One region of the Streptacidiphilus sp. MAP12-33 genome, then DNA from elsewhere that is predicted to be linked to it. Evidence: riboswitches for the same ligand, from Rfam matches in the RefSeq annotation. Region 1 holds a riboswitch; the other holds the start of a gene.

What was found. Region 1 has a riboswitch for S-adenosylmethionine ahead of ABH931_RS27070 (aminotransferase class V-fold PLP-dependent enzyme). Riboswitches for the same ligand answer to the same signal wherever they lie in the genome.
Region 2: another riboswitch for S-adenosylmethionine. It lies ahead of ABH931_RS09845 (IclR family transcriptional regulator); the one in region 1 lies ahead of ABH931_RS27070 (aminotransferase class V-fold PLP-dependent enzyme).

What each region holds. Positions count from the first base shown of each region.
Region 1 is NZ_JBGCCA010000030.1:84,634-88,835, reverse strand. It holds gene ABH931_RS27080 (rhomboid family intramembrane serine protease) at 1-288, shown strand, start outside; gene ABH931_RS27075 (Lrp/AsnC family transcriptional regulator) at 326-607, shown strand; gene ABH931_RS27070 (aminotransferase class V-fold PLP-dependent enzyme) at 621-1,988, opposite strand; SAM riboswitch class IV at 2,124-2,254, opposite strand; gene ABH931_RS27065 (BTAD domain-containing putative transcriptional regulator) at 2,277-4,202, opposite strand, start outside.
Region 2 is NZ_JBGCCA010000007.1:128,459-132,660, reverse strand. It holds gene ABH931_RS09860 (MFS transporter) at 1-46, opposite strand, end outside; gene ABH931_RS09855 (winged helix-turn-helix transcriptional regulator) at 106-576, shown strand; gene ABH931_RS09850 (APC family permease) at 633-2,162, opposite strand; SAM riboswitch class I at 2,309-2,447, shown strand; gene ABH931_RS09845 (IclR family transcriptional regulator) at 2,649-3,398, shown strand; gene ABH931_RS09840 (PadR family transcriptional regulator) at 3,448-3,804, shown strand; gene ABH931_RS09835 (hypothetical protein) at 3,806-4,202, shown strand, end outside.

The DNA.
Region 1 (4,202 bases):
GTGCTGGGCGCCTACCTGTGCCTGTACCCGAAGGCGCGGATCACCAGCCTGATCCCGCTGCTGCTCTTCCTGCCGCTGCGCTTCCCGGCCTGGCTGGTCCTCGGCTTCTGGTTCGCGGTGCAGTGGCTCTCCATCCGCGCGACCGACCCCGCGACGCCGGGTGTCGCCTACGCCGCGCACCTGATCGGCTTCGCCGGCGGGTTCGCCTTCGCCTGGCTGCTGTGGCGCGGTGGTGCCCGCCGGATCGCGGGCCTCCTCGGCCGGGTCACGGGTCGGACGCGGCACTAGCATGTGAGGCGCAGGCCCTCGCGCGACAGGAGACCCCGTGATCACCGCCATCGTCCTCGTCAAGTCCAGCGTCGACCAGATCCCCGAGATCGCCGAGCAGATCGCGGCGCTGGAGAGCGTGACCGAGGTCTACTCCGTCACCGGCGGCTGGGACCTGATCGCCATCGTGCGCGTGCGCGCCCACGAGGAGCTCGCCGACGTGATCCCCGGTCAGGTCAACAAGGTGCCCGGGGTGGAGCACACCGAGACGCACGTCGCGTTCCGCACCTACTCCACCCACGACCTCGACGCGGCCTTCGCCATCGGGCTGGACGACTGAGCCTCTCCGGGACCTACCGGCGGGTGTCCGGCACGCAACGGCCGCCCTCGGTCCGGTAAGCCCAGGCGGAACCGTTGCCGACCAGCTCCCGCACCGCGGCGACGAAACGGTCCACGTGCTCCTCGGGCGTGCCGGCACCGAAGCTGACGCGGATCGCGTTCAGGCTCCGCTCCCCCGGCAGCGACGGCTCCGGCGCGCCGCACTCGCTCGGCGCGGCCTCCTCGCCGCCCAGCAGCGTGCGGACCAGCGGGTGCGCACAGAACAGGCCGTCGCGCACGCCGATGCCGTACTCGGCCGAGAGTGCGGCGGCGAAGTGCGAGCTGTTCCAGCCCTGCACCACGAACGAGAGCACGCCCACCCGCGGGTGGTCCTCGCCGAACAGCGTCAGCACCCGCACCTCGGGCACCTGGGCGAGACCCGCCCGCAGCCGCTCGATCAGCTGCTGCTCCCTCGCGTGCAGCGCGTCCAGCCCGGCCTCGGTCAGCGCCCGGCAGGCCGAGGCGATCGCGTAGGCGCCGATGACGTTCGGCGAGCCGGCCTCGTGGCGCGCGGGGCCCTGGTGCCACTCGACGGCCACCGAGCCGTCCGCCTGCCGCGCGACGGTCCGGCTCGCGCCGCCACCGGCGAGGTACGGCTCGGCCTCGTCCAGCCAGTCGGAACGCCCTGCCAGCACGCCCGCGCCGAACGGCGCGTAGAGCTTGTGGCCGGAGAAGGCCACCCAGTCCACGTCCAGCTCCCGCACGGAGACCTTGTGGTGGGGCGCGAGCTGGGCCGCGTCCAGGACGATCCGGGCGCCGTGCGCGTGGGCGACGGCGGCGAGCTCGGCCACCGGCCAGATCTCCCCCGTCACGTTGGACGCGCCCGTCACGCACACCAGCTTCGGGCCCTGCCCGGCCGTCTCCAGCGCGGCGTCCAGCGCGGCGACGGCCTCCCGCGGCGAGCGCGGCGCCCGCAGGTAGGCGACCTCCAGGCCGCGGCCCGGCCAGGGCAGCAGCGACGCGTGGTGCTCGGTCTCGAAGGCGAAGACGCGGGTGCCGGTGGGCAGCGCGCCGGCCAGCAGGTTCAGCGAGTCGGTGGTCGCACGGGTGAAGACGACCTGGTCGTCCTCGCGCAGGTCCAGGAACTCGGCGACGGCGGCGCGGCTCTGCTCGAACAGGTCGGTGGACAGCTGGGAGAGGTAACCCGCGCCACGGTGCACGCTGCCGTAGTACGGCGCGTAGGCGGCGACGTCGTCCCAGACCCGCTGGAGCGCGGGCGCGCTGGCGGCGTAGTCGAGGGCGGCGTAGCTGACCTTCTCGCCGGAGACGAGCGGGACCTCGACGTCACGGCCGAGAACGGCGAGAGGCTCACAAACCGAGACATTACGGGCGGCGACAGACATGGCGGTACCTCCGGAAGCAGTGCGTGGGTATGGCGAAACAGCCCCGCCTGGAAGGGGGCATGGATGTCCTACGGAGATGTGGAGGCCCGGACGGCCTCTACCGCATTCGCTTCTGCACGGGAGAACTCCTCGAAGGACACGCGCTTGCCTGCGGCACCTCACCGCAGGCCTGGTCGTCACCCGGAGGCACCCCACCACGGTCGGAGGGTTGCCGGACAGCGAGCCGGGGCTTCAGCGGCGAACGCCGCGTGCTGTCACTCGTGACCTGATCAGGAGTATGCCAGAGGGTCACTCCGTGGGCGAAGAGCGTCCCGGGATGTGAGAAAGCCGTGCCAGCTCCGCCTGCACCGAGGCCGCCCGCTCCGGGCCGAACTCGACGTAGAGCCCGTCCGCCTCCGCACGGCAGCGGTCCACCTCGGCGGACCGGCCCTCCACCGCGTGGGCGCGAGCGGCCGTCTCCAGCACCAGCGCCAGCAGCTCCTTGGCGCGGCTCTGCCGCAGCACCGGCTCCGCCGCCTCGCAGGCCCGCAGCGCGTCCACGGTCCGGCCGGCCACCAGGTGGATCTCGGCGAGGCTCTGCAGGGTCTTGCCCTCCCCGGCCACGTCACCCAGCTCCCGCTTGATCCGCAGCGACTCCTCCAGGTGGCCGACCGCCTCCGCGGAGCGCCCGCCGACATGGCAGGCCACCCCGAGGTTGTTCAGCACGACCGCGACCTTGGCCGCCTCCCCGGAGCGCCGGAAGGCCGCGAGCACGGTCGCAAGGCTCGCGATCGCCCGGTCGTGGTCGCCCATCTTGCTGTACGCACAGGCCAGGTCCACGGTGCAGGCCAGCGCGCCGGGCTCGTCCCCGAGCCGGGCGCGGATCACCCGGCTGCGTTCGAACTGCTCGGCCGCCGCCTCGGGGCGGTCCGTCGCCAGCCGCACGATGCCGAGGGTCTTGCGCACCGTCGCCTGCGCCGCCTCGTCGCCCAGGTCGGTGACGGCCCGGACGACGGTCTCGCAGAGCGTCTCCCACTCCGGCGCGTACTCGCCCCGGGTGTAGACGTCCGCCCAGAACGCCCACACCAGCCGGGGCGCCAGCTCCAGCAGGTGACGCTCCGTCGCCAGCGAGGCCACCGCGCAGGCGTGCACCACCGCCATCAGGTTGCGGCTCTCCGCGTCGAACCAGGAGTGGGCCTCGGCCGGGTCGCCGAAGGTCAGCCAGGACGCCGCGTGCGGCCGCCCGGCCTCCCCCCAGAAGGCGTCGTCGGCCGCGGGCGCCCGGGAGGGCAGCACCCGCCCGGCGGCGGCGTCCGCGGTGTAGAGGTACCAGTGGGCGAGCCGGGCGAACGCCTCACGGCGTTCCTGCTCCCGCGCGGCGGCCAGCTCCTCGGCGTAGACCCGGACCAGGTCGTGCATCCGGTAGCGCGCCGGACCGGCGGGCTCGACCAGATGGGCGGCGAGCAGCGTCCACAGCGCCTCCTCGGCCCGCGCCCGGTCCTCACCGGCGAGCGCGAGCGCGGCCGGGAGGCTGACGGTCGGTCCGGGCACGGCGCCCAGCTGCCGCAGCAGCCGCGCCGAGTCCTGCGGCAGCGCTGAGTAGCCGACGGCCAGGGTGGTGCGCACCGCCCGGTCCTCGACCTGGAGTTCGTCCAGCCGTCGGCCCTCGTCCAGCAGGCGCTCGGCGAGCATCGCCACGGTCCAGCCCGGGCGGCAGGCCAGCCGGCTGCCCGCCACCCGGATCGCCAGGGGCAGCCCGGCGCAGACCGCCAGCACGGCGTCGACGGCTTCCCGCTCGGCGGCGACCGCCTCCTTGCCGACGATCCGGACGAACAGCTCGAAGGCCTCCTCAGCGTCCAGGACGTCGACCGCGAGCCGGATCGCGCCGTCGAGGCCCGGCAGGGTGCTGCGACTGGTGATCAGCACCGCGCAGCCGCCGGACCCCGGCAGCAGCGGCCGCAGCTGTGCGGCGTCGCGCACGTTGTCGAGCAGCACGAGCACGCGGCGTTCGGCCAGGACGCTGCGGTAGAGCACCGCGCGCTCCTCCGCGTCGGCCGGGATCTCGCCGTCGGGCACGCCGAGCCCGCGCAGGAACCGCGCCAGCACGTCGTGCGGGTCCGCCGGGGCTCCGCCGACCCCGCGCAGGTCGGCCTGGAGCTGGCCGTCCGGATAGCGGGCCAGCACACGGTGCGCCACATGCACGGCCAGCGCGGTCTTGCCCACCCCACCGGCGCC
Region 2 (4,202 bases), on a different contig from region 1:
CGACGGCGGGGGTGGCTAGTGGATTTGGTTTTCCAACTCTCTCCATGCGACGAACGCTAGCGGTATCGAGTTTGAAAACACAACCCGTCGTGGCAGGCTGGCTGCATGACCCTGCCCGGACGTCCCTGCTCCATCGCCGCGGCGCTCCAGATCCTCGGCGAGAAGTGGGCGCTGCTCGCCGTGCGCGAGCTCTTCTACGGCAACCACCGCTTCGACGCGATCGTCCGCAACACCGGTGCTCCGCGCGACCGCCTGACCGCCCGGCTGCGTGCCCTGGAGGAGGCGGGAGTGGTCGAGCGCCGCCCCTACAGCGAGCGCCCCCCGCGTTTCGAGTACCACCTGACCGAGGCGGGACGGGACCTCGCCCCGCTCACCCAGTCGCTGCTCGCCTGGGGCGATCGCTGGCTCTCCGCCGAACCGCCCGTGGTGCTGCGCCACCACACGGCCGAGCACCACGACCACCCGCTGGACGCCGCCTGGACCTGCCGCACCTGCGGGGAGGAGGTCCGCAGCCCGGATGTCGCCATCGACATCCGCACGCCCGGCTGGGACCGCCAGGGCCCGACCCCGGACTGACGATCACGCCGGCGGGGCCGAACCCTCGGGGCCGAACCCTCGTGGCCGGCCTCGTGCTACCGGCTGACGACTCGGCTGTTCACCTCGTGCCGGTGGGCCCGGTCGTCAGCGCCACGTCGCCCGGTGATCCGCGCGGCACGGCGGGCGAGCGGGAACCAGAGGAGGGTCGAGCCGCCGACGGTGACGAGGCACAGGACCACGGCCGTGCGTCCCTCGAACATGTACTGCTGCCAGGCCGCCCAGGCGCAGACGCCCGTGAGGGAGACCGTGACGAGTCCGACCGAGAACCGACCCCCGGGGATGCGGAAGGGCCGGTGCAGCCCCGGTTCGCGGATGCGCAGCGCGATCAGCGCCGCGACCTCCAGCAGGATGCCGATGTTGGTGAGGAACACGTCGAAGACGATCAGGTTCGCGAAACTGCTCAGGCAGAACATCGCGTAGACGACCGCCGAGCCAATGACGGAGAGGACCGGGACCCCGCGCTTCCTGCTCTCGCGGGCGAGGAACCTCGGCAGGTAGTGGTCCCGCGCCAGTGCGTAGGGCAGGCGGCTGTTGGAGGCGAGCAGCGCGGAGAAGAGCGCGGCGGAGGCCAGCATGCCGCCGGCCGTCACCGCCCACTGCAGCCAGGGGCCGGCCAACTGGCGGGCGACCCCGGCAAAGGAGCCGGCGCTCCAACCGGCCCAGCCGTTGGTGCCGTGCTTGCCCACGCCGAGGGCTGCCAGCGCGGGCAGCAGGTAGCCGAGCACGATCAGGACCAAGGAGAACGCCAGCGCGCGGGGCAGGTGCCTGCGGGGGTTCTGCATCTCCCCGGCGACCGTGCTCACCGCGTCCCAGCCGCAGTAGCTCCACATCACGATGAACAGGCCGGCGCCGAAGGCGCTCCACCCGGACTGGTCGGTGGAACTGGTCAGTTCGCCGACCGGGTTCGTCCCGGTCCGCGCGAGGTGGACGAAGCCGACGACGGTCAGCACCAGCATCGGGACCAGGCAGACCGCCCCGAACAGCACCGATGTGTCGCCGACCCACCCGGCGCCCAGCAGGTTCAGTGCGGTGAACAGTGCGATCACGGCGAGGCAGACGAACCAGTTGAGGTCGAAGTGGAGATGGCCGACGGAGAACAGGACGTGCCGACCCGGCGCGACGGCACCGACGAGGCTGCGCAGGTAGCCGGTGAAGAGCACCGGATACAGCGCCATGTCGACGAAGCTGCAGATCCACTGCAGCAGCCCCTGCTGGAAGCCCCAGAACCTGCCGAGCCCGCGCTTGACCCAGTGGTAGTAGCCCCCCTCCTCCGGGATCGCGGTGCCGAGTTCGGCGACCACGAGGGAGTGCGGGACCGCGTAGATCAGCGGGGTCACCAGGAGGAGGACGACGCCCATGCCCGGCCCCGAGGCGGAGAACAGCGACTCGGTTCCGTAGGCCCCGCCCGAGACGGAGAAGAAGATCAGCGCCACCAGCGGGAGCAGGCGGACCTGACGCGTCCTCCGGCCGGGCGTCGCCGTGGCAGTCCCCGCAGCGGGAGTCCTCGCGGCGGTCCTCGCGGCGGCCGGTGCCGCAGCAGCTGTCCCCGAAGCGGCAGAGGCCATGAATCGCTCCAGGTCGCAGGCGGTGTGGCCAGCCATTCTGCGTCCGCGTCCGGCGGGGGACAAGTACCCCCGTGCGGTTCGGGCGGGCGAGCCGGCCGCGCGGGGGTTTTGGTGGGGCGCCCCGGGGGTCTTGTATCGTTCCTCCCGAATCATCCAGAGGGGTGGAGGGACCGGCCCGACGAAGCCCCGGCAACTCCCCGGTGGACTCGGTGCGTACGCGCACCGCGCCGCCAGGGTCAGTGCCAACTCCGGCCTGCCGCCAACGTGGCGCGGGAAAGATGAGGAGAAACGGTGCTTTCGGTGCTGTGCTTCGTCCGGGCGCTTACCGCCCCGGCCCTTCCGCGTACCCGTCGCATATTCGGCGCAGGCATCCGGCCGACTTTCCCGGCCTGTTCCCGCTGATCGTCCCCGGCTCCCTGCCACCGGAGTCCGTGTGAGCGCAGTCTGCCTGCCGCTCAAGGGATTTGAGACTGGAGTACCCAATTCATGGAGAACACGAGCGGCGTCGGCGTGCTCGACAAGGCGACCACGATCCTGGGCGCCCTGGAGGCCGGGCCCAGCAGTCTGGCGGCGCTGGTCGCCGCCACCGGGCTGGCGCGGCCCACTGTGCACCGGCTCGCGGTCGCGCTGGAGCGCCACCGCATGGTCGCCCGCGACCTGCAAGGCCGGTTCGTCCTCGGCCCGCGGCTCGGCGAACTGTCGGCCGCGGCCGGTGAGGACCGGCTGCTGGGCGTGTCCGGCGGCGTGCTGGCCCGCCTGCGCGACGTCACCGGCGAGAGCGCCCAGCTCTACCGCCGCCAGGGCGAGGCGCGCATCTGCGTCGCCGCTGCCGAGCGGCTCTCGGGCCTGCGCGACATCGTCCCCGTGGGGGTGACCCTGCCCATGCAGGTCGGCGCCGCCGCGCAGATCCTGCTCGCCTGGGAGGAGCCGGAGCGGCTGCACCGCGGGCTGCGCGGGGCGCGCTTCACCGCGACGGCGCTGAGCGGGGTGAGGCGGCGGGGCTGGGCGCAGTCCGTCGGCGAGCGGGAGCCGCACGTCGCCTCCGTGTCCGCGCCGGTGCGGGCGCCGTCCGGGCAGGTCGTGGCGGCGGTCTCGGTGTCCGGTCCGATCGAGCGGCTCACGCGCCAGCCGGGGGCGCACTACTCCCAGGCGGTCGTCGAGGCGGCGACCCGTCTCAGCGCGGCCCTGGGCCACGGCGGTCAGGGTGGTCAGGGTGGTCAGGGCGGCCGGGGCTGACGGAGCCAGCTACTTGACATTGCCGAGTACCAGGAACAGTCTGGTACTCGTGACCTCCAGCCATGACCCGCAACTGCTCAAAGGCATCCTGTCGCTCCTGCTGCTGCACCTGCTGGCGGAGCAGGAGTCGTACGGGTACGAGGTGGTCCAGCGCCTGCAAGGGGCCGGCTTCGCCGACGTCCTGGAGGGCACGGTCTATCCCGCACTGGCCCGGCTCGAACGGGAGGGACGGCTGGCCTCACGGCTGGTCGCCTCCTCCAGCGGTCCGGCGCGCAAGTACTACCGGTTGACCGACGCCGGGCACGAGGCCCTGGCCGCCGGTGCCGCCGGCTGGGCCCGGCACGTCGCCGGTGTCGAGGCCGTCCTGTCCCGTCCCCTGTCCGCCGCACCGCAGAAGGGTTCCTGACATGCCGAACACCGTCTCCTGGTCCGACCGGCTGCGCGTCGAGTGGGTCGTCTGGTCGCTCGACCAGCGCCTGTACGACCTGCCGCGCCACACCCGGATCGCCCACCGGCGCGAGGTCCGCGCCAACCTGCTGGCCGCCGCCGCGGAGGTCGGCGCCGGCGAGGCGCTGAAGCGCCTCGGCAGCGCGCGGGAGCTGGCCGCGCAGTACCTGGACGCCGAGTTCGGTGAGGGCCCGCGGCACTCGTGGCTGGCTGCCGCGCTCTTCGCGTTCACCACCCCGCTGGTGCTCAACTTCTTCCTGAGCGAGGCGGCCAACGCCTACGAGCAGGCCATCACCGCCCCGGGCGCGCACGCCGACGGCAGTTACAGCTGGGGCGGCGTCACCTGGCTCCAGAGCC